DNA from 4 places in the Psychrobacillus sp. AK 1817 genome. Region 1 is predicted to be linked to each of the others. Evidence: riboswitches for the same ligand, from Rfam matches in the RefSeq annotation. Region 1 holds a riboswitch; each other region holds the start of a gene.

Evidence for each region. Region 1 has a riboswitch for S-adenosylmethionine ahead of D0S48_RS09810 (methionine biosynthesis PLP-dependent protein). Riboswitches for the same ligand answer to the same signal wherever they lie in the genome.
Region 2: it holds a riboswitch for S-adenosylmethionine, as region 1 does, so the genes downstream of both, metA (homoserine O-acetyltransferase MetA) here and D0S48_RS09810 (methionine biosynthesis PLP-dependent protein) in region 1, are expected to answer to the same signal.
Region 3: it holds a riboswitch for S-adenosylmethionine, as region 1 does, so the genes downstream of both, metK (methionine adenosyltransferase) here and D0S48_RS09810 (methionine biosynthesis PLP-dependent protein) in region 1, are expected to answer to the same signal.
Region 4: it holds a riboswitch for S-adenosylmethionine, as region 1 does, so the genes downstream of both, D0S48_RS18610 (methionine ABC transporter ATP-binding protein) here and D0S48_RS09810 (methionine biosynthesis PLP-dependent protein) in region 1, are expected to answer to the same signal.

What each region holds. Positions count from the first base shown of each region.
Region 1 is NZ_CP031739.1:1,964,528-1,972,789, forward strand. Features, by position in the region: gene D0S48_RS09795 (ABC transporter permease) at 1-635, opposite strand, end outside; gene D0S48_RS09800 (ABC transporter permease subunit) at 651-2,075, opposite strand; gene D0S48_RS21190 (ABC transporter ATP-binding protein) at 2,321-4,063, shown strand; SAM riboswitch class I at 4,133-4,237, shown strand; gene D0S48_RS09810 (methionine biosynthesis PLP-dependent protein) at 4,405-5,523, shown strand; gene metC (cystathionine beta-lyase) at 5,532-6,716, shown strand; gene D0S48_RS09820 (5-methyltetrahydropteroyltriglutamate--homocysteine S-methyltransferase) at 6,713-7,819, shown strand; gene D0S48_RS09825 (hypothetical protein) at 7,982-8,262, shown strand, end outside.
Region 2 is NZ_CP031739.1:548,301-556,562, reverse strand. Features, by position in the region: gene D0S48_RS02850 (LCP family protein) at 1-127, shown strand, start outside; gene D0S48_RS02845 (AI-2E family transporter) at 198-1,394, shown strand; gene D0S48_RS02840 (sporulation protein) at 1,400-1,795, shown strand; gene D0S48_RS02835 (hypothetical protein) at 1,925-2,152, shown strand; gene D0S48_RS21265 (RAxF-45 family protein) at 2,203-2,355, shown strand; gene abc-f (ribosomal protection-like ABC-F family protein) at 2,464-4,329, shown strand; SAM riboswitch class I at 4,419-4,523, shown strand; gene metA (homoserine O-acetyltransferase MetA) at 4,722-5,630, shown strand; gene speD (adenosylmethionine decarboxylase) at 5,833-6,648, shown strand; gene D0S48_RS02815 (site-2 protease family protein) at 6,987-7,433, shown strand; gene D0S48_RS02810 (GNAT family N-acetyltransferase) at 7,643-8,146, shown strand.
Region 3 is NZ_CP031739.1:3,813,669-3,821,930, forward strand. Features, by position in the region: gene pckA (phosphoenolpyruvate carboxykinase (ATP)) at 228-1,814, opposite strand; SAM riboswitch class I at 2,033-2,149, shown strand; gene metK (methionine adenosyltransferase) at 2,340-3,536, shown strand; gene D0S48_RS19150 (gamma carbonic anhydrase) at 3,784-4,299, opposite strand; gene D0S48_RS19155 (alpha/beta hydrolase) at 4,408-5,199, shown strand; gene D0S48_RS19160 (NAD-dependent malic enzyme) at 5,319-6,635, shown strand; gene D0S48_RS19165 (isoprenylcysteine carboxyl methyltransferase family protein) at 6,694-7,236, opposite strand; gene D0S48_RS19170 (type III polyketide synthase) at 7,238-8,262, opposite strand, start outside.
Region 4 is NZ_CP031739.1:3,725,215-3,733,476, reverse strand. Features, by position in the region: gene D0S48_RS18625 (nuclease-related domain-containing protein) at 1-739, opposite strand, end outside; gene D0S48_RS18620 (MetQ/NlpA family ABC transporter substrate-binding protein) at 1,251-2,054, opposite strand; gene D0S48_RS18615 (methionine ABC transporter permease) at 2,068-2,736, opposite strand; gene D0S48_RS18610 (methionine ABC transporter ATP-binding protein) at 2,729-3,754, opposite strand; SAM riboswitch class I at 3,846-3,950, opposite strand; gene D0S48_RS18605 (thioredoxin family protein) at 3,990-4,310, opposite strand; gene D0S48_RS18600 (toprim domain-containing protein) at 4,322-4,672, opposite strand; gene gcvH (glycine cleavage system protein GcvH) at 4,749-5,129, opposite strand; gene D0S48_RS18590 (arsenate reductase family protein) at 5,202-5,564, opposite strand; gene D0S48_RS18585 (acyl-CoA dehydrogenase family protein) at 6,180-7,961, opposite strand; gene D0S48_RS18580 (acetyl-CoA C-acetyltransferase) at 8,047-8,262, opposite strand, start outside.

The sequences.
Region 1 (8,262 bases):
CTTCGGGTTTTAATGATTAAACTAATACCAAGCACAAAGTTAAAAACATTACCCGTTAGAGACGTAATGATTAATACAATGGCTAGGCCTTGCATCCACCCTGGTGCCCCTTCATCTCTGACATACTTGGCAACAGCTATCAAAGTAAATACTTGAAGAACTAAAATAACGATTAAAATACCTATTGAGGTTAAAAAAGTGTCTGACACATATGGTTTAAAAAGATTAAATGCAGAAATAACTAGGATAAACAGCTGGGTGAAAATCATCCAAATGCTAAATGTATATTCCGGTGTTTTCTTTTCTTTTATCAAGTTAAAACCAAACGAGGATACAAAGATATTAGCAGTTAATATCGCAATTATTTGGACATAGCCAAGCCTTCTTGTAGATGATTTTAAATGTCCTAGATTCAAAAGCTCTCGCTTCATTCTCCAGATAATAAAAAATTGAAGTGCTGTAAAAAAGGCATACACAGCAAAAATACTACAAGCAATCGGCTTAATCGTGCCCATCTCAAAATCAAAACTATTAAATAATAAAAATATAGTTACTAGAAGAGAAAGTACTCCTGCAAAGTTCGCCTGTGTATATTCTCGTGACAGCTTTAATGCATGTTGTTTTTTAGTTACCACTTTTACACCTACTTCTTACAATTGCTTCATCTTAGATTTTATACGCGGATCAAAAAACGCATATAAAATATCGATGAGCACATTAACCAAGGAAATGGTTATTGCAATATAGATTACTCCACCCATAATAGCCGGTATATCGGGGATAAATTGTTTATCGACAATATAGCTACCAATCCCGCTAATATTGAATACCTTCTCTGTTACAGCCGCTCCTCCAAGCATTCCACCAAACAGTAAGCCGATAACAGTGACAATCGGAATCATTGCATTTCCAATGGCGTGTTTCCAAAGCACTTGGCGTTGGTTTAAGCCTTTTGCTTTTGCAGTGATAATATAATCCTCATTTATAATTTCTAATACGGAGGAACGAGTCATCCTAGCTACTGAAGCAGTAAGTCCTGTACCAAGCACAATCACTGGCATAATAATTGATAACCAGTTTTGCGGACTATAAGTTGCAGGAAGCCATTGTAGCTTAATAGAGAAGTTCAAGATGAATATAAGTCCTTGCCAAAAGTTTGGTATGGACAATCCAATTAAAGCAATGAACATAAAGGCATAATCTAAGAAGGAGTTTTGTCTAGTTGCAGATATAATTCCTACAGGAATTGCTATTACTACTGCCATTAATAAAGAGAAGATTGCAATCATTAATGTAACTGGGAACTTATTGGCAATACTTGTTGCAACATCCTCATTACCTGTAAAGGATGCTCCTAGATCAAAGGTTGCAATTCCTTTTATTGTATTCCATAGCTGATTGAGATAAGGCAGGTCTAACCCATGCATTTGATTGAACGCAGCCATCTGTTCCTTAGTGGCACTTTCTCCTAAAAGGTTAGCAGCTGGATCAAAAGGCGATAAATATAAAATGGTGAACACCAAAACCGAAACGCCTGTTATAACAAAGATACTCATGATCAATCTTTCAAAAATAAATTTACTAAACGCATTACTATAAAGACCCAATAAAATATACATCAGTAAGCCAGGAATAAACGAAACAATTAGAAATGCAGTATTCTCTAATAAACCTAAAAAATATGTTGTATAAGTGAGTGGCTTTGTACCATTTAACTCATGTATTTCATTCATTTCATTGGATACAAGCTTTTCTACTCTATCTTCCACGAGTTTATTTATTTCTACTGTCATTTTTTCTTCATTAATTTTTTCATTAAAAAAGGCATGCTTTCGTTCATACTGCTCCTTAAACTCCTCGTATAGTTCCTCTTTTATCCCCCTTGCCACAAGTGAAGACTTTAGATCGCTATTTAAGGAAGAACTAGGATCCTTCTGCTTTTTTAGGTAAAAAAGTAGAAAGGTTATTATATGAACTGGCAAGCCAAGTAAAAATAATAAGATTCTAAAGAAAGAATGATGTTGTAGTCTTCCATAGGTCAAACTTAGTGCGTTGGAAGAAGATTTTCTTCCCATACCAAATACCCCCTCCCTATATTGTATAAATCCGAGTGGTATAGTATAGTATAGATTCGAACTACTATTAAGTCAACGCAAATAATTTGGTTCTATTAAGCGTAGGGTTAAATGCGCCATAATTGTGCGTGTTTAATCTTCTTTTTTGTAGAAACCGCTCATATTACTTAAAATATACGCTCTCTACTGAAAGAGCATGAATCATAAATAATAAATTGAAGATTTTAATCAGATAGGTGGTTTTCATGGAAACTATTTTAAAAGTAAAAGATTTACAGATTTCTTTTTTAACAAACGACAATGAATTTGAGGCTGTTCGAGGCGTAAGCTTTGAAGTAAGAAAAGGAGAAACACTTGGCATTGTAGGAGAATCAGGTAGTGGAAAAAGTGTCACTGCCCGCTCCATCATGCGCCTGCTGCCTTCTCCCCCCTCCTTCATGAAAAATGGCTCCATTGAATTTTTAGGAGAATCTCTTGAGACAAAAACTGAAAAGGAAATGGAGAGTATTAGAGGAAGAGATATCAGTATGATTTTCCAGGATCCCATGACATCTTTAAACCCTACCATTCGAATTGGCCCACAGATTGCAGAAAGTCTTATCAAGCACCAGCAGCTTTCTAAAAAAGAGGCAAAGAACCAAGCAGTTGAAATCTTGAAGCTAGTAGGCATTAAGAATAGCGAAGAGCGCTACAACCAGTATCCTCACGAATTTTCAGGTGGTATGCGCCAAAGAGTTATGATCGCTATTGCACTTGCCTGCAAGCCAACGCTATTAATAGCAGATGAACCGACAACTGCACTAGACGTTACCATTCAGGCTCAGATTTTGAATTTAATGAAGGATATGCAGCAAAGATTTGGCACCTCCATTATTTTAATCACTCATGATTTGGGTGTAGTTGCAGGTATGTGCGATCGAGTGGCAGTTATGAAAAATGGCGAAATTGTAGAAACCGGGACAACTGAAAAGATATTTGAAAATCCTCAGCATGACTATACAAAAAAATTATTAAATGCACTTCCTCGTTTAGATGAAAGGAAGAAACCCAAGAGACCACCGCTTCGTTCCATTGGTTTAGAAAATGGCAAGCCGTTATTAGAGGTCAAATCTTTAAAGCAGCATTTCCAATTAGGCAAAGGGACTGTGCTGAAGGCCGTTGATGATATCAGCTTCTTCATCAAACCTGGAGAAACCCTTGGACTTGTAGGAGAATCTGGCTCAGGAAAATCAACTACCGGTCGGTCCATTCTTCGGTTACATGAGCCTACGGATGGAGATGTGCTTTATCAGGGAATGGCCATCAACCGTTTGAGTAAAAGTGAATTAAAAACGATGCGACGACATATGCAGATTATCTTTCAGGATCCGTATTCTTCCTTAAATCCTCGTTTAAAGGTGTTAGATATTATCGGCCAGGCATTAGATATTCATCGTTTGAGCAAAAATGCAGAGGAAAGAAAACAACGTGTAGAAGAGTTACTAAAAATGGTAGGGTTGGATTCCTCCCATGCCATGCGTTATCCACATGAGTTTTCAGGTGGACAACGACAACGAATCGGCATTGCCCGAGCACTGGCAGTAGAGCCTGACTTTATCGTCTGTGATGAACCACTATCAGCTTTAGACGTTTCTATACAGGCACAAATTGTAGAACTACTAGAGGATTTACAGCATAGACTAGGTCTAACTTACCTTTTCATCGCACATGATCTATCTATGGTTAAGCATATTAGTGATCGGGTAGCGGTGATGTATGCTGGTAAAATTGTGGAGCTTGCGGAAAGTGAAGAGCTTTATTCTAACCCACAACATCCTTATACAAAATCCCTATTAGCAGCAATCCCTATTCCTGATCCTAAGGTAGAAGCTAAGAAAAAAAGGAAGCTTTTGGAGGAATCAAATGTTGAGGATAGATATCAATTGAAGCAATCTAAGCTTGTGGAAGTTTCCTCCGGTCACTGGGTAGCAATTCCAAATTTGAAATAACTCTTGAATTTATATTCACCCCATGATAAACTTACTTATCGCTAAATTTTGAAAATTATATATTTTTATTTCTTATCAAGAGAGACGGAGGGATTGGCCCTATGATGTCTCAGCAACCAGCCATTATAGGTGTGGTGCTAAATCCAATAGACATTTTTGTCTTGAAGATAAGAAGAATGACTTCAATCTATATTGGGGGTTCTCTTCTTATGAAGAGAGCCCTCTTTTTATTTGGCAAAATGCTTCTATTCTATATTTATCCTGAATTTTTTTATCTTAGAGTCTACTTTGTGATTTATTTTAGAAATGTTGAACCTATTAATAATAAGAGGTGAATAACAATGTCCAAAACTCACATTAATACACAATTAGTTCAATTAGGTAATCATTGTGATCCAAAAACTGGAGCAGTTAATCCTCCTATCTATTTATCCACAGCCTATAAACATCATGGTCTTGGCCAATCTACCGGCTATGACTATACTCGAACTAAAAACCCTACACGAGCTATTTTAGAGGAGGGAATAGCCAAGCTAGAGCAAGGCGATACAGGATTTGCCTGTAGTTCGGGAATGGCAGCCATTCAATTGGTCCTTTCCCTTTTCCGTTCAGGTAATGAATTGATTGCCCCAGAGGACTTATATGGAGGTACTTATCGCCTTTTCAATCAATATTCTGACTCCTATAATATTAGGACTATTTATAGTAAATTTACCTCTTACGTAGAGGTGGAATCTCTTATTACCAAAAATACGAAGGCAATCTTTCTTGAAACACCTACTAATCCGTTAATGCAAGAGATTGATATTCAGCTATACGCGGAGTTAGCTAAGAAGCATGAGTTACTTTTAATTGTGGATAATACCTTCCTAACTCCTTTTTTACAAAGGCCAATAGAACTTGGCGCAGACATTGTCATACATAGTGCTACTAAATATATCGGAGGTCACAATGATGTACTGGCTGGGTTGGTTGTATCAAAAGGCGTTAAATTGGGCGAGAAATTACAGGCTAACCATAACGCAGCAGGTGCAGTCCTTTCACCATTTGATTCATGGCTGTTGATACGTGGGTTAAAAACTCTCCATCTAAGAATGAAACAGCATGAAGCAAACGCAAAGAAGTTAGTAAAATTTTTAGAGCAACAGCATTTAATAAAAGATGTTCTCTATGCAGGCAAGGGTGGCATGCTCTCCTTCCGCCTTCAAAGAAGCGAACTGGTAGGTCCTTTTTTAGAAAAGCTAAAGTTAATCATATTTGCTGAAAGTCTTGGTGGTGTGGAAAGCTTCATTACTTACCCTGCCACTCAAACACACGCAGATATACCAGAATCTGAACGAATTGCTCGGGGAGTAGATAATAGTTTATTAAGGTTTTCTGTTGGTATTGAGGAAGCGGAAGATTTAATCAATGACTTAAAGCAAGTATTTGTAGCTTTAGAGAAGGAGGTTATTGTTTAATGGAGTCTATTCATCAACAACTTGAAACTAGTTTAATTACTGCTTCAACTCGAGGTAATTATGAAAGAAGAACCGGTGCTGTAAATGTTCCAATCTATTTATCTTCTACCTTTCATCAAGAAAGTTTAGATAGCTTCGGCCCATTTGATTATAGTCGGTCTGGTAATCCAACCAGAGAAGCATTAGAAAAAACCATAGCAGAGCTAGAGGGTGGTACGCGAGGATTTGCTTTCGCTTCTGGTCTGGCAGCGATATCAACCTCTTTAATGCTGTTATCTGCCGGAGACCATATAATCATGACGGAGGACGTTTATGGTGGCACCTTTCGCTTTGTGACAGAGGTTTTACCTCGCTTTGGTATAGAGCATTCTTTTGTTAACCTTTCTAATTTAGATGCTGTTGAGCAGGCAATTCAGTCCAATACCAAACTAATATATATAGAAACTCCCTCAAATCCGAGAGTAGGTATAACTGATATTGCCGGTATTGTAGACATAGCTAAAGCCAATAATTGTCTAACCTTTTTAGACAATACCTTCATGACACCACTCTACCAAAGGCCGCTCGAATTAGGTGTAGACGTTGTTTTGCATAGTGCAACTAAGTTCTTGTCTGGACATAGTGATATCATTGCCGGCCTTGCAGTTACAAAGGATGAGTTGCTTGGTAGCAAGTTAGGTTTTCTTCAAAATTCCTTTGGAGCCATACTGGGTGCTCAAGATTCCTATACACTCATACAGGGCATTAAAACAACAAGTGTGCGCTTCGAAAAATCTACGGAGACGGCTATTAGTTTGGTCAATTATCTAGCAAATCACCCATTAGTGGAGGAAGTTTTCTATCCTGGATTATCATCTCATCCAGGACATGAAATTCATAAAAAACAGGCGGCCAGCTCTGGTGCTATATTTTCCTTTCGTTTGCCAGGCAAGGCAGCTACAAAAATATTTGTTGAAAATCTAAGAATACCTGTTTTTGCAGTAAGTTTGGGTGGAGTAGAATCTATTCTCTCCCACCCCGCTACTATGTCCCATGCAGCAATGCCTAAGGAGGAACGAGAAAAGCGTGGAATTACTGATGGACTGCTTCGCTTTTCGGTTGGGCTTGAACATGTGGATGACCTGTTAGCAGACTTTGAACAATCATTGGAAATAGTTACTACACATTATAAAGAAAGTAGGAGTTTAATATGACCAATCAATTACTAGTAAAAGCACCCTTCAAAGCAGATCATGTAGGAAGTTTCTTAAGACCAGAACGCTTAAAAAAAGCGCGAGCTCAATTTGAAGAGAAAGAGATAACTTTAGAGTTGCTAACTCAAATTGAAAATGAAGAAATTATTAAACTGGTTGAAAAACAGAAAGAAGCTGGGCTACTTTCCATTACAGACGGCGAATTCCGTCGTAAATGGTGGCATTTCGATTTCTTAGGAGGACTAGATGGTGTAGAGTTTTATGAACCCGATAAAGGCTTGTCTTTTAAGGGAGTCCAAACAAAAGCTCATGGCATTAAAGTAACAGGAAAAATTGGCTTTAGCACTCACTATATGATAGAGCATTTCAAGTTCTTAAAAGAAGTTGCAGGTGATGCTGTAGTAAAATTCACTATCCCAAGCCCGAATATGCTTTATTATAGAGCAGCATTTGAGGAAGGTGTGTATAACAACGATGAGGAAATATTCGCCGACTTGATCACAGCTTATCAAGGTTTTATCCAAGCATTATACGATGAAGGCTGTCGTTATCTACAAATCGATGATACTTCCTGGGCAACCTCCTTTTCCGAGGAAGGAATTGCTTCTTTGAAAGACAAAGGATTGTCATTAGAGCAAGCCTTGTCCTTTTCTGCACGAGCTATTAATGAGTCTGTTTCAAAAAGACCTGCCGATATGCTAGTGACAATGCATATTTGTCGAGGAAATTTCCGCTCCACGTATATTACGAGCGGCAGCTATGAATTAGTATCAGAAACTATATTCGGTGGATTAGATGTGGATGGATTATTTTTAGAATTTGATGATGATCGTTCAGGTGACTTTGAGCCATTGCGTCATGTTAACAGAAAAGACCTTTACATCGTGTTAGGGCTGATCACCTCTAAGCACGGCGAACTCGAGGAAGAGGATTTAGTTAAAGCTAGAATAGAAGAGGCATCCAAATACGTACCAATTGAACAGCTTTGCTTGAGCCCTCAATGTGGGTTCTCCTCTACCGAGGAAGGCAACTTATTAACAGAAGATGAACAATGGGCGAAAATTCGCCATGTGGTGAAAATAGCACAGGATGTTTGGAAATAAGTATCCACATGTGGATAACCAAAAAATTAAGCGAGGTTAGTTGGACTAAAGTCCGGCTAACCTCTTTTAACTAAAATGAACCTTCCTTAAAGAAGGTTTTTACATTTGTTTATTGGGGTAATTATAGAGTAAGACGGTAACTTCTTTAAGGAGGAATGTATGATGAGTAAACAAGCTTATGAATATACAACAGATGATATTGTAGAGGAAACTGGAGATTATATTTGTGAATCTGGTGTAACTAGAACATTAGAAGAAGGTTCGAAGTTTCCATCATGTCCTGATACAGAAGTAGTTACTTATTGGAAGCGCGCTAATAGTCATTCTCACGCTTCTGGTCAGGAAGTTTTAGAATCTGGTCGATATGTAGACGAAGATGGAGATGAAGCATTTCTGGAGGCTGGAGCAATTTTCCCAAACTGCCCTAAATCCGGTGTTCCTAC
Region 2 (8,262 bases), 1.4 Mb from region 1:
AATAGACAAAATGACGATTCCTGTAGAAGGGAGTTATTCTTTTAAGAGCTATAAGCATGCTGGTTCTGTAATTGTCATTGATAAAGAGCAAAATAGGAAAGCAATAGAAGATTTTTTATCAAATTAGTAGCTTCTACATTTGATATTGAATCTTTACACTCGTAAAATAAGGGTATAGGAAAGGATGTTTGGTAAAAGTGGAACCAGAAAAGCCTTCTTTTTTCTCAACGAGATACATAAAGTTTTTAGGTGGGCGTAATACTATATTCACCCTTATATTGCTGTTGATGATTGGGTTAATCATTATGATTTATGATGAAATTTCCTTTATTTTTGTCCCGCTCACAGTTTTTTTGGGGAATGTTATACTACCAATCATTTTAGCGGTCATTGTTTATTATTTACTTAGACCGATATTGCGAATGCTAGAAAAAATTAAAGTTAAAAGAGTGCTCGGAATACTCCTGATCTTTTTAGCTTTAGTAGGAATTGTTACCTTATTGGTATTTCTTGTGTTTCCCTTTTTAAAAGCTCAATTTTTTAGATTGGCAGAAGAGCTCCCAGGTTATTTTATAGAAGTATTGAGTCAATTAGATTCATTTTTGAGAACAAATACTTTTATTAGCTCTTATTATTTACAAATAGAGAATGATGTTGCTAATCTGTTATATGATTTACCAAAGGAACTAGGAGCATTCTTCCAAAATACCTTCACTGGTATAGCAACTGGTATTTCATCTTTTATCGGTATACTTACTAGCTTCATATTAGCAATTGTCACTGTGCCTTTTATCTTATTTTACCTTTTAAAGGATGGAGAAAAGCTTCCTGCATATATTCTTAAAATATTTCCACCTCGTATGAGAGAGGATTTAAAATCGGTATTTACTAGCATAGACAAGCAAATTAGCTCTTACATCCAAGGTCAGATACTAGTTTCCATGTGCATAGGAATAATGATTTTTATTGGTTTCACCATTATTGGAATGGATTATGCATTATTGTTAGGCGTATTGGCTATGGTAACAAGTGTTGTCCCTTATCTAGGGCCAGTTATAGCTATTACTCCAGCAGCTATTATTGCTTTAGTCACATCGCCATTTATGTTGATTAAGCTCGCTGTTGTATGGACGGTTGTTCAACTGATTGAAGGGAAATTTATATCCCCACAAATTATGGGTAAATCACTACATGTGCATCCAATTACTATTATTTTTGTATTGATTACTTCTGGTGCATTATTCGGAGTTCCTGGAGTTATATTAGGTATTCCGGGGTATGCCATTTTAAAAGTTATAGTTTCCCATTTTTACACATTGTTTAAAAAGAGGTACAATAAATTTGAACCGGTTGTAGAAAAACATTATGAGTACACAAATAACAAGGTGGAATGAGAGTAATGGCCAAAAAATTTAACTCCAGTATAGAAGTAAAATCAATAAAGATTGATACAATTGTGGATCATCCTTATATCGAACACGGTATAAATCTTTCAGGAACTATCTATATTGATGGCGTACATGACTATGAGCAAATTGAAAATATTAAATTAGAAGTCTTTAAAGTGATTAATGGTAAAGTACCAAAGGTTGTTTCCAAGCATTCTATTGAACTGGTTGGTACTGTCGCATCTAAGGATATGCAAATGATTCCTTTTGAAATAATGCCAGATGAAAGATGGCTTCCAGATGGTGAAGAAGAAATGACTACACTTATCTTAAGAACGACCGTCTTGTTTGAAAATGGTTCCGAATACAATGATGAAGATGAAATACATTTTGATATTGAGGAATAAAAAGCAAAGAATCCCAGCATTTATTGCTGGTTTTTTTGTGGATAAAATTCTATTTGAAGACCACTCTATGTGAAAAGAGACTGCAGATTATTGCTTACAAGTGATATCTGCATCATAAAGGAGCAACCGATGAAAAAGTTAATTGTTTTGTTAATATTAGTTTTGTTGCCTTTAACTGCTTGTGGAGAAGATCGTACTTCAAATGATGTCCCACCGCCAGAAACGATCGATAATACAAGGGATAGTATTACCCCGGAATCAGGGAATGAAGAAGTTAATAAAGAAAATGATGAAGGAATGCCAAACACGAACGAGCTTAACGATCCTGGCTTAGAGGGCTTAAAAGGTGACGAATAAAAATTCACATTGTACAAAATAGTGGAATATGTTAAAATAGTCTTACATTAATGACCGGAGGTGAAGAAGGAATGAAAAACGCTGTGAATGCACATGGATTTATTTTGGGATTTTTATCCATATCCTGTGCGATTACTCATGGATTTACTAAGAACGGGACCAGTCTGTCCTTTTTTAAACAATTACATGAAATTCACAGCTGATAAGCCATTCTTTCTGAACCACATTTAGGAGACTGCCCGCTTATGGAGCAGTCTTTTTGTATGCAGAAAAATGCTTCCAGCTATATTTTGGAGAGGAAGCGAATTATAATGATATGTAAAATACAGGAAATTAGTAAAATGCTTGGTGGAAACACAATATTTGAGGATTTAACCTTGGATGTAAGGTCTGGAGACAAATTAGGGATAGTTGGTAGAAATGGAAGCGGTAAAACAACTCTTTTTAAAATGATTGCAGGTATAGAAAAACCAGATCAAGGTACGATAACCTTCAAAAAGGGGACAAAAATAGGTTATCTTGCTCAAATCCCCACTTTTGAAAACCATATTACAGGGAAAGATCTGCTATATGATGCTTTTGAGGATATAAGGCTACTTCAGCAAAAGATGAGCGAACTAGAACATGAGCTTGCAGTAGCTGATTCTGAGATATTAGAAAAGCTCTTAAAACAGTATGGGGATATTCAGGAAAAATTCACTTTACAGGGTGGATACGGTATTGACTCGGAAATTGATAAAGTAATTCAAGGGTTACAGCTAAGTGGCTTTGTCAATCAGACTTTTTCAAGTTTAAGTGGGGGTGAGCAAACAAAAATAATGCTTGGACAGCTTCTTCTAACCAGACCACAGTTATTACTTTTGGATGAGCCGACCAATCATTTGGATTTGTATGCTATAGAGTGGCTGGAGGAATATTTGGTTAACTATTCAGGGACTGTAGTTTTAATTTCACACGACCGATATTTCCTAGATACGGTTGTCACTAATGTTGCCGATCTTGAGGACGGGATGTTAACACTTTATCATGGTAATTATTCTTCGTTTTTAATAGAGAAGGAAGAAAAGCTGACTCGTGAATTCCAGCAATATGAGGAACAACAAAAAAAGATAAAAAAAATGAGAGAAGCCATTAAGAGATTGAAAATTTGGGCTAATCAGGCTGTTCCTCCAAATGCAGGACTTCATCGACAAGCGAGAAATATGGAACGAGCTCTAGAACGTATGGAAAAGGTTCGAAAGCCTTTGATAGATCCTAAAAAAATGAACCTGACATTTGACGCAGCACCTAGAAGTGGAAAAGAAGTAGTAATAATGGAGAGCGTCTCCAAATGCTTTGGAGATAAAAAGATTTTAAATGACACAGATATGCATGTTTATTGGAAAGATCGACTTGCTATAGTAGGAAGAAATGGAACGGGTAAAACAACCATATTAAATATTCTCAGAGGGGAAGAAACAATTGATATAGGGGAAGCTCGATTTGGGAGTAATGTAAGACTTGGCTACCTATCTCAACATTTTGAGATAGGAGATCCAAAAGCTCGATTGATAGATATTTTCAGAGGTGAAGTGAACGTTAGTGAAGGAGAAGCGCGCCACATATTAGCGAAGTTTATGTTCTACGGACCCGATGTTTTCAAAAGAGTTGCTGATTTAAGCGGTGGAGAAAGAATGCGTCTTCGTCTAGCACAGTTAATGCATCAAGACATCAATTGTTTAATATTAGATGAACCAACTAACCATCTGGACATTGATTCTTGTGAGGTGTTAGAAGAAGCATTGGATGATTTTAGTGGAACAATTATTGCTGTTTCCCATGATAGATATTTCTTAAATAAACTATTTTCAAGAACTGTTTGGCTAGAGAATGGCAAGCTTACAACTTATGAAGGCCCGTTTGAATGGGCAAGAGAAAAATGGGTTGAATTTAGCTCTAAACAAAATTCGGAGAAAGAAATAAAGGAGCAGCTGCCCATAAAAAAATCACCAACCACTAAACAAGAAAATAAGGTTCCACTAGAACACCAAATAAATGAGCTAGAGAAGATAATAAGTGACCTAGAAAATCAGATTAACGTAGAGGCAGACTGGTCAATCTATGAGTCATTAAGCTTGAAGAAATTACACGCAGAAGAGCAGTTGGAACAATTAATGGAGAAGTGGTTAGAACTATGAGATTAATAGGCTATTCTTGAAAATGGGTTGATATAAATAAGAGACCATGCTAATATTATTTATTGACAAATAATTATAACAATTAAATATTCTTATCAAGAGAAGCGAAGGGATTAGGCCCGTTGAAGCTTCAGCAACCTCTGTTATACAGAAAGGTGCTAACTCCTACAAGACATTATCTTGGAAGATAAGAGCTAAAGAGCAACTTTATGCCCCTCTTTTCTTACATGGAAAGAGGGGCGTTTTTGTTTGAAAGAGGTATCTGGTTTTTGGTTGTCAAGCTCAGAGTTTACCCACAAGGTTCAAGTAAAATCTGAATTGCTTTGTAATTTTACCTATGTTTTCACTATACAAACGTTAGTTCTAGTGCTTTTCTATAAGGAGGAAATAAATTGCCTATTAATATTCCAAAACAATTACCAGCAACAAAGTTATTAAAAGAAGAGAAAATCTTTGTTATGGATCAAGAGAGAGCATATAAACAAGATATTCGTCCACTCAACATCGTTATTTTCAATCTAATGCCTGAAAAAGAAAAAACAGAGCTACAGTTATTAAGACTTTTAGGTAATACACCATTACAAGTAAATATAACATTTATGAATACAGCAACATACGAATCTAAAAATGCTAGTAAAACTCATCTAAATACATTTTATTCGACATTTGATGAAATTAAGGAAAAAAAGTATGATGGCATGATTATTACTGGTGCTCCAATTGAGCAACTTCCATTCGAAGAGGTAGATTACTGGAGAGAGATGAAGGAAATCATGGAATGGTCTAAATTGAATGTGACCTCAACGTTACACATTTGCTGGGGTGCCCAAGCAGCTCTTTATTATCATTATGGAATTGATAAATTTCCTCTTACTCAAAAGTGTTCAGGAGTGTTTAGACACATTTTAACTAATCAAGTGGAGGATCTAGTAAGAGGATTTAATGACAAATTTAATGCCCCAGTATCCCGTTATACATCTGTTTCAAGGGAAGAAATTGAAAGGAATGAACACTTAACCATCCTTGCCAATTCTGAGGAAGCTGGAGTATTTCTTGTGAAATCGAATGACAACAAATTTGTGATGGTGACTGGTCACTTAGAGTATGATGCACATACTTTGGCAGAGGAATATAATAGAGATCTCAACAAAGGAATAGAGGTTGAGATGCCTAAATACTATTTCCCAAATAATGATCCTTCTAGTCAACCATTGAATACATGGAAAGCCCATACGCATCTGTTATTTTCAAACTGGTTAAATTACTATGTATACCAAGCTACTCCTTATGATTGGGAATAAAATGTTCTATTGAACAGTCAGAAAGAAAGTAATATTTGTCTTGTATATTGAACTCCTGTTTAAATAAACAGGAGTTTTTCTTATTTTTTGTTTTATTTATTCAGATATTAGGGAAAACAAAAGAGAAGAGACATTGTATTATACAAAGAAACATATTTTTAATGGTATTGATTTACACTTTATTGGAAGCGAGGTTAAGTCTATGAGTTTGACACCAAAACAAAGAATCGAGTTACATGGGTTTAATAATCTAACGAAAACATTAAGCTTTAATATGTATGATATCTGTTATACGAGAACCAAGGAAGAAAGGGAAAAATATATAGAATATATTGATGAGCAATATAACGCTGAACGCTTAACTAATATACTAACCAAAGTATCCGAAATTATAGAAGCGAATATATTAAATATTGCACAGCAGGATTACGAGCCGCAGGGTGCAAGTGTAACCATTTTAGTATCGGAAGGACCTGTCGATCAAACACCGATAGAATCATTTAAGCAATCTCCGGGGCCAATACCAGAAACTGTACTTGGTCACCTAGATAAAAGCCATATTACTGTTCATACTTATCCGGAATATCACCCGGATGAAGGAATCAGTACTTTTAGAGCAGATATAGATATTTCTACTTGCGGAGAAATTTCTCCATTAAAAGCACTAAATTATTTGATTCATTCCTTTGAAACTGACGTGATGGTCATGGATTATCGAGTGAGAGGGTTCACGAGAGATGTGAAAGGCCATAAATTATTCATAGATCACGATATTAATTCCATTCAAAATTATATCCCAGATGCTTTGCAGGAATTTTACCATATGATCGATGTTAACGTTTATCAGGAAAATATTTTTCATACTAAATGTAAGCTAAAGCAGTTTGACTTGAATAATTACCTATTTGGCTACAACGAAGATGAACTTTCAGAAGAAGAAAAAATATTGATAACGAAAAAGCTAAAAACAGAAATGGACGAAATCTTTTACGCAAAAAACATGACTCGATCAGATTAAATTGAAAAAAGCTCTGAGTAAATCACTCAGAGCTTTTCATTTGTGTGAAGAATGGACTTTATGACCGGATAGACCAAGTTTATGACCGGATAGAAAATTTTATGACCGGATAGACCAGATTTATGACCGGATAAAAAAATTATGACCGGATAAAAGTTTTATAGCCGAATAAATCGATTGTTAGACAATAGTGATAAAAAAGGTTGATTTATCATTTAATGTTCAGTGAACTACTTAGAAGACTCATACTTCATGAAATAATTAGGTTAAATTAATGTTCAGAAATATTTGAAACATTTCATCCCTTTCTCCGTAAATGTTAGAAAGGGGATGAAAAGATGGACTTTTTAATAAACTTCATAATTATTACTTTGTTTATTAGCCCAATTATTGCACTCATTCACGAAGCTGGACACGCATTTTTTTTGAAAATATTTGGTGCGAAAGTAAGTGAGTTCTCTATAGGGAATGGTAATACACTTTTACAGATAAATAATTTTCTCATAAAAAAAGTTTACTTCTTTGGAGGAAGAGTTTTTTCAGAAAACCATGAGAAATTAAGTAAAAGCCAAAAAACATTTTATTACTTAGGGGGAGTTTTCTTTAACTTTATTTCTGCTATAGTACTTCACTTATTAACTGGTTATGAATTCCTAGTTTTTAGAAACTATTTGGATAGTTTTATTTTTGTATCTTATCTAACTGTTTTAATCAATCTAATTCCACTTAATACAATAATAGGTGCTACGGACGGTAAACAATTAATAGAACTATATAAGAATTAGTTAGAAGTTAATAGTAAAAACATATTGGAATAGACAGGATATTTCTGGAATGATAAACTTTAATGACCATACAATATTGGACGGCAAAGTGTAATGCTACCTTTATTTTGGATAAATTTTAATGGGAGTAGCTGCCAATAACATATACCTATTTTTAAATTTGTTTTTGTCTATAAAATGACGTACAAAATTATGATAGGAGTGTAATAATGATTGAATTAGACACAGAAAGATTAATATTAATTCCACTGACTGCAGAAAATCTAAGATTACTAATTGATAATCCAAAGAAAATGGAACAGAGTTTATCTATCAATGAATCAAATAGATTTCTTAGTTCGGATCTTAAACAAGCTATGGAAATTAGACTTTCAAAACTGTTAAGTGATGAAGAAAATTATATTTGGTATACCAATTGGTTAATCGTTTCGAAAGATCAAAACTGTAGTGTTGGTGGAGTAATGTTAAAAGGTCTTCCTAATGAAAATGGTGAAGTAGTAATAGGGTACTATACTCTTCCAGAATATCAAGGGAACGGCTATATGACGGAAACTATTAATAACATGAAAAACTGGTTGCTAAATCAGGCCGATGTTATGTATGTTATTGCTGATACGGATAAAGACAATATTCCATCGCATAGAGTTTTAGAAAAATGTGGGGCGAAAATTTATAAAGAAACAGATGAATTATATTTTTGGAGATTTGTTTAAAATAAATTAACGTAGAATGAAACGAGGCATCATTTGGCAATGGTGCCTCGTTTTTTTGTATTATTACCAAGGTCTATAGCATTAATAGTTGTTCCCAACATTCTAGTTCTATTATA
Region 3 (8,262 bases), 1.8 Mb from region 1:
CTCCTTCTTTTATGCGACGATAGCTGGATGATTATTATTTGTTTTCCACATAAGCGTCATTTGTGGAGGAGAAGTGAACTTTACAATTACTATGGTAACTAAGGAAATATATCCTAGCTTCAATAATTGCTTGTCTGTACAAATAAGACGACTTAGCTATTATTATCACTAAGCAAATAAACAAAAAAGGGCCGTGAAAAGTTTCACGGCCATTTAAAGTATATAGATTAAGCAGTTGGACCGCCTTTAAGAGATATCTCTTCTGATACGGTACCAAACTTTTTGAAGTTCTCATGGAAAGATTGAGCAAGCTCAGCAGCTTTTTTATCATAAGCAGTTTTGTCTGCCCATGCGTTACGAGGAACTAATACCTCAGAAGGAACTCCATCGATGCTTGTAGGAATATCTAAACCGAATACTGCATCTTTTGTTGTTTCCACTTCGTTTAATTTTCCTTCAATCGCTGCACGGACCATTGTACGAGTGTAAGAAAGCTTCATACGACTTCCAACGCCATATTCTCCACCAGTCCAGCCAGTGTTCACTAGGAATACTTGTGCTCCATGCTCGTCAATTTTCTTACCAAGCATTTCTGCATAAACTGTTGCATGCAATGGAAGGAATGGAGACCCGAAGCATGTTGAGAATGCAGGCTGAGGAGAAGTAACTCCACGTTCTGTACCAGCTAATTTAGACGTAAATCCACTTAAGAAGTGATACATTGCTTGCTCTTTAGTAAGTTTGCTGATAGGAGGTAGCACGCCAAATGCATCTGCAGTTAAGAAGATGATTGTATTTGGATGACCCGCTACAGATGGATCTACAATATTATCGATATATTGAATTGGGTAAGCTGCACGTGTATTTTCTGTTAAAGAGTTATCTGCATAATCTGCAACTCGTGTTGTATGGTCAACAACAACGTTTTCTAAAACAGTACCAAATTTAATAGCGTCAAAGATTTGTGGTTCATTTTCTCTTGTTAGGTCGATACATTTTGCGTAGCAGCCACCTTCAATATTAAATACACCGTTATCTGACCAACCATGTTCATCATCACCGATTAGCTTTCTTCCAGCATCAGCAGATAATGTAGTTTTACCTGTACCTGAAAGGCCGAAGAATAATGTTACATCGCCTTTTTCACCAACGTTAGCAGAGCAGTGCATAGGCAAAATATTTTGTTCTGGCAATAAATAGTTCATAATAGAGAAGATAGATTTTTTCATTTCTCCTGCGTATTCTGTTCCACCAATTAAAACAATACGTTTTTCCATAGAAACAATGATAAAAGTCTCTGAATTTGTTCCATCAATAGCAGGATCTGCTTTGAAGTTTGGTGCGCTGATTACAGTAAAGTCTGCTTTATGAGCTACTAATTCTTCTTCAGAAGGACGAATAAATAGTTGGTGAGCAAAAAGATTATGCCAAGCATATTCGTTTATTACTTGAATGCTTAGACGTGAATCCTTATCAGCACCAGCAAATCCTTTGAATACAAATAGTTCATTTTGTTCTTTTAAATAGTTCATAACTTTTGTATATAATGCTTCAAAATGAGAAGATGAGATAGGTTGGTTTACAGAGCCCCAATCGATTTTGTCTTTTGAGATAGGTTCATCAACAATATACTTGTCTTGTGGAGAACGTCCTGTATATTTGCCTGTCTCTGCTTTAACAGCTCCAGTTGAAGTTAGTACTGCTTCTCCTCTAGAAGTAGCTTTTTCCACCAATTGTGGTACTGATAATTGAAGGCTAATGTTGTTACCAGCTAACAATTCGTTCAGTTCGCTCACAGTATCGATTGAATTCATTTAGTATTACCATCCTTTTTTAATTTTTATCTCTTCACGTAAATAGTCAACATAAAGAGGATTTTTCATTGATATGTGAAATAGTATAACACATTACACTAAATAGTCTACACTAATAGAAGCCCATTATTGGAATAATTTTTGTTTTTGAGAAAAAATTACATTTAATCGGTTGACTTATAACTAATTTTTACGTATGATGGTGAATTGAACGGATACTCTTATTCCGAGCTGGTGGAGGGGTCAGGCCCTGTGAAACCCGGCAACCTGTAATTGAAAAATCATTACAAAGGTGCCCAACCTGAGACAAGGTGAAATCCCTTGATTGATAAGAGTGAAAGGTGTTTATGATATTAATCCCTTTCCTCATGTAATTACGTGAGTGAAAGGTTTTTTTATTTTACATCGCCCTAAATCCTTGTGTGCCAAGTCCGAAGCAGCTTCAAGTTTACTATTGGCTTGACATGGGAATGAGTACCGTATCAATTCCTGAGAGAAATCTCGCAGGATATAGGAGGGAATCTTTTGACACAACGTCGATTATTTACATCGGAGTCAGTAACAGAAGGGCATCCAGATAAAATTTGTGACCAAATTTCTGATGCTATATTAGATGCAATTTTAACGGAAGACCCTAATGCACGAGTTGCTTGTGAAACAACCGTTACTACAGGTTTAGTGTTAGTTGCAGGAGAAATAACAACTTCTACATATGTAGACATACCTAAAGTTGTACGTTCGACTATCCAAGAAATTGGTTATACACGTGCTAAATACGGCTTTGACTCTGAAACTTCAGCAGTTTTAACTGCGATTGATGAGCAATCCGCTGATATTGCAATGGGTGTAGACCAAGCGCTAGAGGCTAGAGAAGGTGCGATGACTGATTCAGATATCGAGGCTATTGGAGCAGGAGACCAAGGGTTAATGTTTGGTTACGCATGTAATGAAACTCCAGAGCTAATGCCACTACCAATCAGTCTAGCTCACAAACTTGCCCGTCGCTTAGCACAGGTTCGCAAGGATGAAACTTTAGACTACTTACGACCAGACGGTAAAACACAGGTAACAGTTGAATATGATGAAAATAACAACCCTGTTCATATTGATACGATTGTTATTTCTACACAACATCACCCAGAAATAACTTTAGAACAAATCCAAAGAGATTTAAAAGAGCATGTTATAAAACCGGTAGTACCTACTGATTTAATAACAGAGGAAACGAAATACTTTATTAACCCGACGGGACGATTTGTTATTGGTGGTCCTCAAGGTGATGCTGGACTAACTGGACGTAAAATTATTGTTGATACATACGGAGGTTATGCTCGCCATGGAGGAGGAGCTTTCTCGGGTAAAGATCCAACAAAAGTAGACCGTTCTGCAGCTTATGCCGCTCGTTATGTAGCAAAAAATATTGTTGCTGCTGGTCTTGCAGATCGCTGTGAGGTACAACTAGCGTATGCAATCGGTGTAGCACAACCAGTTTCTATCGCAATCGATACATTTGGTACAGGAAAAGTAGCAGAGTCGGATTTAGTGTCATATATCCGTGATCTATTTGACCTTCGTCCAGCTGGAATTATTAAAATGCTAGACCTTCGTCGCCCAATTTACAAGCAAACGGCAGCTTACGGACATTTCGGACGTACTGACATCGATGCTCCATGGGAAAAAACCGACAAGGCAGAGCAATTAAAGCAAAAAGCGGGTATTTAAGAATTCAGAGACTTCCTTCTATTGGAATGCCTCGCCTAAAGAAAGAAGGTATTAAGAGGCTAGCCTCTTAATACCTTTTGTTTTTTTCAAACAATTATACAGCTTAACGGTAAATAGGCTGACCAAATAAATGGATCTATTTACTCTTAATGGATTATTGTATAAAAATAACCGGAGTCAAATTTATAAAAATTTTAAAATTAGGTGTTTGTTAATTCTAATTTATTCTATTTTAAATTCGATCTTTCTATAAGGGTTTGATGGATTTATAGTACTGTCCTTTTTCAGCATATTCATGAATAATTCGTTGGACATCTTTTTTATCTTCGTCATTCAATTCACGTATAATCTTAGCTGGACTACCGAATGCTAAAGTATTAGGCGGGATTTTTTTCCCTTGAGGGACAAGACTACCAGCTCCAATAAATGCTCCTTCGCCTATTTCTGCACCATCTAAAATAATGGACCCCATGCCTATTAATGCGCCTTTACGTATAGTACAGCTATGTAATGTAACCTGATGGCCAACAGTTACCTCATCTTCAATTATGAGTGGATTATTTGGGCTTTGATGAAGGCAACTTAAATCTTGAATACTAACTCTGCTTCCTATTATAGTAGGGGCAACGTCCCCTCTTATTACCGTATTAAACCAAATTGTAGTCTCTGGACCGATTGTAACATCACCTGTGATTGTGACATAATCAGCAATATAGGCAGATGCATCAATCGAAGGTTTCTTATCTTTGTATGGATAAATCAAAATAGACACGCTCCTTTGTTTTTCGAGTATAATTAATCCTATCAAACAAATCGAAAGAAAGAAATAAATAGGACGTAGAGAGTGTTACAGAAATGAGGTATGTTGAACATGTGGAAGTGGGAGTCAGATGAAAAGGCTAAAGCGGTTGTAATTATTGTTCATAGTGCCTATGAGCATCACAGACGTTATGCTTGGCTAATCGAAAAATTGCGAAGCTCAAATTGCCATATAGTGATGGGAGATTTGCCAGGTCACGGGGAGTTAGTGAGAACCAAGACCATTCACGATGAATCCTTTGATCTTTATAAAGACTACATAAAGCAAGCAGTGCAGGTTGCTGTTTCATATGACCTTCCTATTTTTATAGTAGGACATGGGCTTGGAGCAACCTTAGTTATGAAGATGTTACATAAGATAGAGGTGGAATATGCTGGTGTTATCTTAACATCTCCGTGGCTTTTGTTAAAAAAACTTCCTTCCAAGTGGACAAAGGCATTAGCTAAAATCTCTGTGCAGCAGAAGATCAATCATGACATTGAACTAAAGGAACTAACTAGAAACTACAGCGCCTATCAAGATCTAGTAAACGATCCGTATTATCGAACGATTATTTCACATGATTGGTATAAAGAGCTTGAAAATGAGATGAAAACTGTAAGCCAATATCCCGAATCTATTCCTAATGTCCCTGTTTTATTAATGACGGGAGAAAGAGATAAGATTACGGACACAGCAGCAGCCAAAGCATGGTTGAAAAAACAGGAGCTATCGGATTATCAATTCAAGGAATGGAAGAATTGTTTTCATGATCTGTATTTAGAGCCAGAAAGAGAAGAAATTTTTACATATTCTCACTCCTTCATTAATAATGTACTGAGATCTATCGGTTATATCGTTTAAAATGCATCTTTTTTTCAAACAAACATATTGAGCAACAATTAATCTTCATTTTTATAAATGGGGATTTTTTGTGTTATAATCATATAATTGAAAATAGAGTAAGAGATTAGGAGAGAGATATGGAAAACCAACATATTATTCGTAATATTATCGTCGAAACACCTTCAAAACCTGGTAACTTTGCTAAGGTAGCGACTGCCATAGGCATGGGAGAAGGAGATATAGGAGATATCACTACTTTAAAGAGTGGTGCATTGACAACTATTCGAGATATATCCGTTACGAGCAAGTCTAAAAAAGACTTCGAGCTAATTATAAAAAACATTGAAGCAATTGGAAACGGTGTGAAAATCCAAGCTATCAGTGATGATGTGTTAAAAGCCCATGAAGGTGGGAAAATTGCAATGAAGAGCAGATATGATGTCCGCTCATTAGGAGATTTGCAAAGAATTTATACACCTGGAGTGGCAAGTGTATGTATGGAAATTGTTAACGAACCAGATAAGGCCCAATATTTCACTTCCATCGGAAACTCCGTTGCTATTGTAACCGATGGTACCGCTATTTTGGGTTTAGGTAACATTGGTTCCGTGGCAGGTATGCCAGTAATGGAAGGGAAATCTGTACTATTAGATCAGTTCGTTGGATTGAGCGGAATACCAATTCTATTAGATACTAGTGATCCCGATGAGATTGTAGAAACTATAAAGCATATTCACCAAGGATTTGGTGCAATTCTATTAGAAGATATTGGTTCACCGCATTGCTTTGAAATAGAAGAAAGACTGAAAGCAGAGCTTCCAATACCTGTGATGCATGATGACCAGCACGGCACTGCTGTAGTGGCTTTAGCGGCTATACTTTCTGCTTGCCGAGCTACTGAGGTAGACATAAAAACTGCGAGAATTGGTCAGATTGGCTTAGGAGCAGCGGGATTAGCTATTTGTCGTATGTTAATGGCTTACGGTGTGGAAGAAGTGTATGGCTTGGACCGTCAGGAAGCGGCTAAAGAGCGTCTTCTTCACTATGGAGGAAAAACGATTGATTCATTAGAAGAGATGATGAAGAATTGTGATATTATTGTTGCTACGACAGGTGTCGAGGGATTGATTAAACCTGAGATGGTGCGAAAAGGTCAAATTATTTTAGCACTTTCCAACCCTAATCCAGAAATCCTTCCATCTATTGCTATCGCAGCGGGAGCAGCCTTTGCAGCAGATGGTCGCTCTGTTAATAATGTAATTGGCTTCCCAGGTATTTTTAAGGGTGCTTTAAATGCTGGGGCAAAAGAAATTACGTATCCAATGCTTATTGCAGCAGCTCAGGCAATAGTCGATTATACAAGACCGGGAGAGTTAATACCAAATCCATTAGACCCTGCGGTACATTATATAGTTGCTCGAGCAGTTGAAGAGGCAGTGACTAAAGAAGCTTAATAATCTAGCATGAGTCAGCATTATTTAATATGATATATACAAGAAAAGAAGATATCGCCTAGGAGGCCGATATCTTCTTTTTTAATGCTTCATTATAATCAGTTGCTTCTATTAAAGCCTTTTCTTCCAATGGAATTCGGACTGACAGCATAGCCAAATTCAACAATGTGAAAGCTAATGCAGTAAAGTATGCCTGGAACATTAGAGGCAATAATAATATCTCGGTGCAAACAACAATATAATTCGGATGTCTGAAGTAAAGATATGGTCCTTTCGTAACCACATTTGCCCCAGGAAGAACAATTATTTTTGTATTCCAGAACTTTCCGAGAGAAGTTAAACACCAAACGCGAAGAATTTGAACTAACAAGAATACGAAAAAAAATACAGGAAATAATGGAGAAGTTGTTCGGTTTAAAAAGACGACCTCCGCAACCAAAAAGAGAAAAAAGCTAATATGCAAGGCTAGCATATAAGGATAGTGAGAGGCTCCTACTTCATATGCACCTTGAGCCAGCATATGTTTCTCGTTCCTCTTAGCAATTACTACTTCCACCAACCTTTGAATAATAACTAGTGCAATGATTATGAAAAACAACATACTAATTCCTCCAATTTAATAACACTGCTTCGCCACAAAATCCTGGGCCTAAAGCGACTAGCATGCCATAGTTATTAGGAGTATTTTCTTTAAGCATAAATTGCTCTAATACATAGAGAACGGTTGGTGAAGACATATTCCCATGATTTTTTAATACTTCTCTTGAAATAGCTGTTTGGTTTTCAGACAGACTAAGAGAATCCTCATAAGCTTTCAAAACTTTTTTTCCACCTGGATGAGCAACGAAATTAATGATATCCTCACTAGTGAGATTTTCCTCACTCAAGAATTCGTGCATAAATGGACCAAGCCATTTGGAGATAATTGTTGGAATGCTCTTTGAGAATACAACGTGTAAACCGCTGTTTTTTACTTCCCAGCCCATTACATCCTCAGAGTCGGGCATCCATTTGGATGCTGTTTTGATAATATGAGGTACTGGTCTTTTAGTAGCTATATCAACATCGTCTCCGCAAACTAACACACAAGCTGCTCCGTCTGCAAACAAGGAAGCACCGACTAAATTGCTCTTTGAATAATCATTTGGTTGAAAAGTGAGGCTACATAGCTCTACACAAACTACTAAAGCCTTGTCAGAAGGATGTGCCTTACAATAATCGAACGCTCTACTTATTCCAGCTGCGCCACCTGCACAACCTAGACCCCATAAAGGAATCCGTTTAAGACGATCTGAGAAGGGAAGATGGTTCATCACACGAGCATCAATACTTGGAGTAGAAATGCCAGTACTGCTTACAAAAATAATAGCATCGATTTCCTCTGGTGATATTTTATTCGCTAAAAAAGAACTGTTTTGGAGACAGGCTTGGATGACTTCCACGCTATATTTGGTAGTAAGATCGATATATGTGGAATTTCTTTCTTCAAATGAATGGGTGGTTTTGTGCCACTCTAAAGGAACACAGAAATTTCGGGTATTAATGTCACCATTTTCAAATACTTTTAGTAATCGTTCGAGCTGTGGGATTTTATCGTGAAAAAGCTCTTTCGTTAATTGTTCTATGT
Region 4 (8,262 bases), 1.8 Mb from region 1:
ACCAGAAATTCTTCACTTTATTCATCCCAACTTGTCCGCATTTTTCACATGCGACTCCCAGGATTAAATCACTTGGTTCTATATAGTAATGTTTTGTTAAAGGAAAAAATTCATATGGGGAATTATATTTTAGGATCAGATTCTTTATCTGGCTGAGCTTAGAATTGGTTACAGTCGAGGGTTTATTTTGGAGTTTTCGAAGGAACGAATATAGATCTTTCTTATAAAGGATTGTTGTCTCGTTTGTGGTGGTTTTTACATAGCTATTCTTAGAAGCAAAAATAATTGCTCCGAATACTGGAATCGAGAGGTTATGCTGGGACAAGAAATTAGATAGTAAATAGATGTACTCATTTAACTGGTTAACGGGACAAGGATATTTTTTTATCTCTCCATTATCCTTAGTTTGTAATAATTGAGAAGGATTTACCTGAAATTCAAGCTCTCCTATAATATTTTTTACTTCAAGCACAATTGCACCAAATGGAGTTAATAAAATATAATCAATTTCAAATAACTTTTCTGTACGAATCATTATTTTATGAAACAAATAATAATTGTAAGGTAAATGCATCCTCTCTAATTCTCTATAAACCATTTCCTCTCCATAATCTCCTGCCATCGTTGTTTGAATTTCCATGCCGAGTTTTGAGTAAAGCGGGTGCTTCATAGGCAGCCTGTTTAATAATAATTTCATTGCTTTCAGTTGTTGCGATTCAGTATATTTTTTTATAATCAATAGTCATCACCTCCCTATCAGATTAGCAAAATGAATAGAATAAAGATACCCTTATTTTGGAATTTTAGATTAGTAGATGTATTTTCTGAGTTAGGAGCGGTTTCCACCTTTTTAGGAGACACTTCCAACAATTTAGGGGCGACGCTCTTAGGTAGGGGCACTTTTCTTTGATTTAGGAGACAGTTTCTCCTGTTTTAGGAGCGGTTTCCACCTTTTTAGGAGACACTTCCAACAATTTAGGAGCGACACTCTAGTTAGGAGCGCTTTTCTTTGATTTAGGAGACAGTTTCTCCCGTTTAGGAGCGGTTTCCACCTTTTTAGGAGACACTTCCAACAATTTAGGGGCGATGCTCTCAGTTAGGAGCGCTTTTCTTTGATTTAGGAGACAGTTTCTCCCGTTTAGGAGCGGTTTCCATCTTTTTAGGAGACAAACCTCAACCAGTTAAGGGCACTGACTCCGCTCAATCACAAAAAAAAAGCAAGCACACAAAGTGCTTGCTCACTTATCTTATTATTTTACTGGAACAACTGAACCTTTCCATTCTTCCAATATAAAGTCTTGAATTTCTTCTGATTGTAATGCTTCTACTAGTGCTTTGATGCGCTTGTCGTCCTCGTTACCAGCTTTTACAGCAATTAGGTTAACATACGGAGATTCTGAGTCTTCAATAGCGATTGCATCTTCTAATGGATTTAGGCCAGCGTCGATTGCATAATTGGAGTTGATCAATAATGCATCACCCTCTTCATTTTCATATAACTGAACCATTAGGGCCGCTTCGTAGTTAGGATCAAATTCTAGGTTTTTAGGATTATCTACGATGTCTCCAATTTCGGCAGTTGTTTTATCTATTCCCTCTGCCAGGGTAATTAGACCTTCTGCTTCTAGCATCGCTAACACGCGTCCATGGTCAGCTACAGAGTTACTCATTAGAATAGTTGCGCCCTCAGGAAGTTCGTCAATAGAAGCGTATTTTTTAGAGTAAAGACCAATTGGCTCAATATGGATTCCGCCAGCATTTGCGAAATCATAATCGAAATCTTTCATTTGAGATTCTAAGTATGGAGCATGTTGAAAATAATTGGCATCTAGATCTCCAGAATCTAGGTCTTTATTTGGTAGTACATAGTCTTGATAGGTTTCAATTTGAAGCTCAATACCTTGTTCTTCTAAGATAGGTTTTACCTGTTCTAAAATTTCTGCGTGCGGTACGTTGGATGCACCAACAACTAATTTATCGCTATCCTCGTCTCCACATGCAGCAAGCGTTAATGCACTAACAGATAATAAAACTCCAGCCAATAATTTTTTCATCCCAATCTCTCCCTTATCGTTTATCTATTTTTGTAGTAATGATGTCACCAATCCATTGGATAATGAACACGATGATTAATATTAAAATAGTAGCTACGAGTGTGACATCCCCGCGTCCACGTTGGAAACCATCTAAAAAGGCTAGATTCCCTAATCCTCCCGCTCCAATGATTCCTGCCATAGCTGTATAACCAACTAGTGAAATACAAGTTACGGTTATACCAGACACTAAAGCTGGCATTGATTCAGGCAATAAAACCTTCCATATAATAGTTGTGGTTTTAGCACCCATAGATTTTGCAGCCTCTAAAACGCCTTTATCAATTTCTCGTAAAGCAATTAAAACCATGCGAGCATAAAATGGAGCAGCTCCAATCACTAATGCTGGGAAAGCAGCATTCGGACCACGCATCGAGCCCATCAACAGTGTTGTAAGTGGGATCAATAAAATAATTAATATAATAAATGGGATAGAGCGGAATATATTTACTACCGCACCCGTTAACCAATTTGCCAATTTATTCGCCCAAGCCTGATGTGGGCTTGTCAAAAATAATAAAAGTCCTAAAATTAGTCCAAAGATTGCTGTGAGTACCGTAGAAACTGCTGTCATATACAGGGTTTCTAGAGTAGCGTCCCACATTTTAGGCCAATCAACATTTGGAAATAACGATTCAATCATTGTTGATCACCTCAGTGTTTACTTTTTGCGAGTGGATAAATTGTATTGCATCCTCCACGGCTTGGTCATTTCCATCGATTTGAAGAATTAGTGTACCGAAAGCTCCACTCTTCGTATGAGAGATGTTACCTTGCACAATATTAACTTCTAAATCAAACTGTTTGATTAATCTTGAAAGAATTGGCTGCTCTGTGGTTTCACCGACAAAAACGAGCTTGACTAGCTTACCATTTGGATAAAGCTGGACTAGTTTTTGAATCGTTTGCACTGGCTGGTTGGAATCAGAAATTTGAGAGACGAAACGTTTAGTAATAGCCTGTTGTGGCTTTTGGAAAACCTCTAGCACATCTCCCTCTTCTACAACTCGCCCATTTTCCATAACAGCTACTCGGTTACAAATCTTTTGAATAACTTGCATTTCGTGTGTAATCAATACAATTGTTAATCCTAGTTTTTCGTTGATGCTGACAAGTAGGTCTAGTATTGAATCGGTCGTTTCAGGATCAAGAGCAGATGTTGCCTCATCACAAAGCAATACCTCTGGTCCATTAGCTAAAGCCCTAGCAATTCCTACACGCTGCTTTTGCCCACCAGATAATTGTGAAGGATAAGAATCTCCTCTGCCCTCTAGACCAACAAGGTTCAAAAGCTCCTCTACTCTGGCTTTTCTTTTGTCCTTCGGAACTCCAGCAATTTCTAGAGGAAATGCTATATTTTCAGCGACTGTTCTCGACCATAAAAGATTGAAATGCTGGAAGATCATACTTACCTTTTGTCGGAAGCCACGGAGCTTCTCCTCATTTATGGAAGTAATCTCTTGCCCATTCACAACTATTTGGCCGACAGAAGGTTTTTCTAAGCCATTCAATAAGCGGATCAATGTACTTTTACCGGCTCCGCTATAACCAATAATCCCAAATATTTCTCCACGCTGTATGTCCAGATTTACATTATCAACAGCAACGATTTCTCCTTGCTTTGTAATAAATCTTTTCGAAACTTCCTTTAAACTAATCATGTAAATCTAGCCACCTTTCCTATTAAAAAACCCCTTCTGCAAAAGAGCAGAAGGGGTGTAGGTTATCAATTTCAAATAACACTCATCCATTCTCTCATTTCTCAAAGCTATAGCTTTGCGTGACTTGGCACCATTTCACTTTCGCGACGGTTGCCGGGCTTCGTAGGGCACTTCCCTCCACCTCTCTCAATAAGAGCGACACTATTAAATTACTTTTTCAACACAACGAATATTATCATAGGATCTTGTTTTCGTCAATAGTTTTTATTGTTTCCAATAGATAGGGTACGGATTGAAACGCATAAATCTTTTTTTCTACCCTGCCATTTTTAGATATTAATAAGCAAGGTACACTTTCAATTTCTTGTTCTATTGCCAAATCACCAAGAAAGTTAATATTTGCTTGGCCAATTGGATCAGAAACCATCTCTTTAATGACGTTCATCATCTTGCTTGCAATCTGACACGTACCACACATAGGGGTATAAATATAAAATAAGGAAAGTGGAGAGTTATCTTTAATGCTTTCCCATTGCTCTTTAGTCCACTCATTCATTACACATCATCCTAAGGCAAAAATTCTTTTTTCACCTTAATATTAACACGTTTTAATATGGATGCCAAAACCTTCGCCGGGGTATTCGCCACTTCACCATACATAGGATTTGTATAGAGGTGAATTGCCTCAGGATATTCCTTCCTGACAACCGAGCGTATTTGTTCGCCAGATTTGTCGGCATCTAGAAAAGCATAAATCGGCAAGCCATCATAAGGGCTTAAAAGCTCCTCCAATTTTACATCGGATATCGTTCCATTTGTACAAATGATTTCTGGAGATTCATCGAGAAGGGTCAACAATTGTAGTTTATCAGACCTTCCCTCGACGAGAATTATTTTATCACTAAATACATGTGCCATTTAGCTTCTCTCCCAACTTGTTACCTTTCCTTTATTATATGAAAAAAACGCCGATTATTAACCGGCGTTTTCATTATTACTCTGCAATTAATTCTTCATACTTTTCTGGAGACAATAAGCTGTCCACTTCTGATAAATCAGAAGGCTCAACAACGATCATCCAAGCATTTTCATAAGGTGATTCATTAACGAATTCGGGGCTATCTTCTAGCTCAGCATTTACTTCCACTACTTTACCGCTAATTGGTGCATATAGTTCCGAAACTGTTTTTACTGATTCAACGCTACCAAAAGCATCTCCTGCTTTAATTTCATCTCCAACTTGTGGAAGTTCAACAAAAACGATGTCTCCTAGTTCTGATTGCGCAAAATGAGTAATACCGATGCGGACATTTCCGTCCTCATTTTTAACCCATTCATGTTCAGCTGAGTACTTAAAATCTTTAGGCACGCTCATAAATAAACCCCTCTCAATTAAATATTCCATCTATTTAATATTCACATATTTCCCTAGTAAATACAAGGTACTTTAAGAGGTTTTCCACATGTCCTCAAACTGCTCTTCCTTGAAACCAAGTGTAAGCTTGTTTCCATCATAAACAAGTGGGCGTTTAATAAGCTTTCCATCCGAAGCAAGCAGCTCCAACTGTTCATCCTCCGACATAGTAGGAAGCTTGTCCTTCAGTTGCAATTCACGGTACTTCACTCCACTAGTATTAAAGAACTTTTTAAGCTCATAATCTCCGTTAGCTACCATCTCTTTTAAAAATTCTTTTGATGGTGGCGCATCTACAATATGGTGATTCTCGAATTGTACTTGATTGTCTCTCAACCATTTGCTAGCTTTGTTACAAGTACTACATTTAGGATAACCGTAAAATTTTATAGTCATTTAAATCTCACCTTTTTCTTTTTATCATAATAATATTTTGCTACTCATGCAAGAGGGATCAAACCAAGTTTTAAATTTCAATATTTTATAGTGCATTATAGAAATAAGTAAAATCGCTTCTATATAGTTTGCCTTACTAGAATGCAGTTAACTCATTCTTTCAATTGACCCTAAGAATCAAGCCCAATTAGAGATATATTTGCTGAACGGTCATATATTTTTCTATCCGGTCATAAATCCTCGCTATGCGGTTATAAATATTTTTATCCGGTCATAAAATTGTGCTATCCGGTCATAAAGTAATTTCCACCTATCAAGTCGTCATTTTCTAGTAAACTAAATTCAATATCTCCACTTTCATTATTGATTCATCAGCGATAAAAGATAGATTTTGCTGAACGGTCATATATTTTTCTATCCGGTCATAAAACTGTGCTATCCGGTCATAAATATTTCTATCCGGTCATAAACTTAATTCCACTTAAAAAGTTGCTGGATTTCGTTGCTAATTATGCTTTTTTGTTATGATTTCTCCTGAGTGATCAATTACTTATGTAAAAAACTGCCCTCAGGAGTCAATAGGAGACTCTTGAGGGCAGCTTTGTTTTTATATGATTAAACTACGAATTTTTCTGCTTCGATTAGTTTTACTGAAGCTTCACGCTTTTTCTCGATTACGTTGTAAGGAGTGTAGCGAGTTAGTTTACGAAGTGCAGAAAGCATCATGCGTAAGTTGTCGCCATCTACAGAAGCTATTAAAGTTTCTTTCGCTGCCGCTTCGATTTCATTGAATGCTTCTTGGCAGAAGATTTGAGTGTATAGAAGCTTTTGAGCTGCTTTTTCTTCTCCACTGCGTCCGATAGCTTTTTCTGTACGAAGTACTGCTGATTCCATAGCAAAAATGTTGTTTGCAATGTTTGCGATGTGTACCAATACTTCTTGCTCGGCTTCTAGCTTAGTTCCGAAGCGTTGAGCAGCCATACCAGCAGCTAAAATACCAATTTTCTTAGCGTTAGCAACTAGTACCTTCTCTTGAGCTAGAGCTTCATCGCCAACTTCTTCTGGCATCATCATTAATAGCTCTTCTTGTAGTCCTTGTGCCTTTTGAAGAAGTGGCAATTCACCCTTCATTGCTTTTTTCAAGAATGTTCCAGGAACGATTAAACGGTTAATTTCATTTGTCCCTTCGAAAATACGGTTAATTCGAGAGTCACGGTAAATGCGCTCTACTTCATACTCTTGCATGAAGCCGTATCCGCCATGTAATTGAACAGCCTCGTCAGCGATATAGTCTAACACCTCTGAACCTACTACTTTGTTAATAGAGCATTCAATAGCATACTCAGCAATTGCAGCTGCAATTTTGCTTCCGTCTTTTTGATCTTCTTCGCTCATTTGGCTCATACGGTCCTCGAAGTAACCAACTGTTCGGTAAATCAAGCTTTCAGTAGCATAAAGCTTAGAAGCCATAGTTGCTAGTTTTTGTTTTGTTAAGTTAAATGAAGAAATAGGTGTCTTAAATTGTTGACGTTGGTTTGAATAAGAAATTGCTAGCTCTAATGCACGTTTAGAACCACCGATTGTACCTACACCTAATTTGTAACGCCCGATATTAAGGATGTTAAACGCGATAATATGACCACGGCCTATTTCTCCTAATAAGTTTTCAACTGGTACTTCTGCATCTTCTAGGATCAATGTACGAGTAGAAGAAGATTTAATACCCATTTTCTTTTCTTCAGCCCCTACAGAAACGCCTGGGAAAGTTCTTTCTACGATAAATGCAGAGAATTTGTCTCCGTCCACTTTTGCGTATACTACGAACACATCTGCAAATCCAGCATTAGTGATCCATTGTTTTTCCCCATTAAGTACATAGTGAGTGCCTGCTTCGTTTAGTTTAGCAGTAGTTTTTGCTCCTAGAGCGTCAGAACCTGAACCTGGCTCCGTTAAAGCGTATGCTGAGATTTTGTCTCCAGAAGCTGAATTTGGAAGGTATTTTTTCTTTTGTTCCTCGTTACCGAAAAGAACGATTGGTAGTGTACCGATTCCTACATGTGCTCCGTGAGTAATAGAGAATCCGCCTGCTACAGACAATTTTTCAGCGATTAACGCAGAAGAAATTTTGTCTAATCCCAATCCATCATATGCTTCTGGAATATCAGCCGCCAACAGACCTAAATCTCCAGCTGATTTTAATAAACGTACAGAGTGCTCAAACTCGTGATGCTCTAAATTCTCTACTACAGGCAATACTTCACTTTTTACAAAGTCCTCTGCAGTTTTAGCAATCATCTTTTGCTCATCATTGAAATCCTCTGGTGTAAATACGCGACTTGCTTCAATGTCTTCTACTAAAAAGCTTCCACCTTTAATTGCATCTTGAACTTGTGTCATTTCCTTCTCCTCCTATGTGTGTAAACGTTTGAATTAGTAATCGTGAAATGCGCCAAATATTAAAAGCACATTTCACCTATTGAAATTAAAGAAGTTCAAATACTCCTGCTGCTCCCATGCCTCCACCGATACACATGGTAACGACACCGAATTGTTTCCCTTGTCTTCTTAATTCGCTCATCATTTTAAGTGTTAGTATAGAACCCGTTGCTCCAAGGGGATGCCCCAATGCAATGGCTCCACCATTAACATTTACTTTATCCATATCAATGCCTAAATGACGCACTACTTGGATTGATTG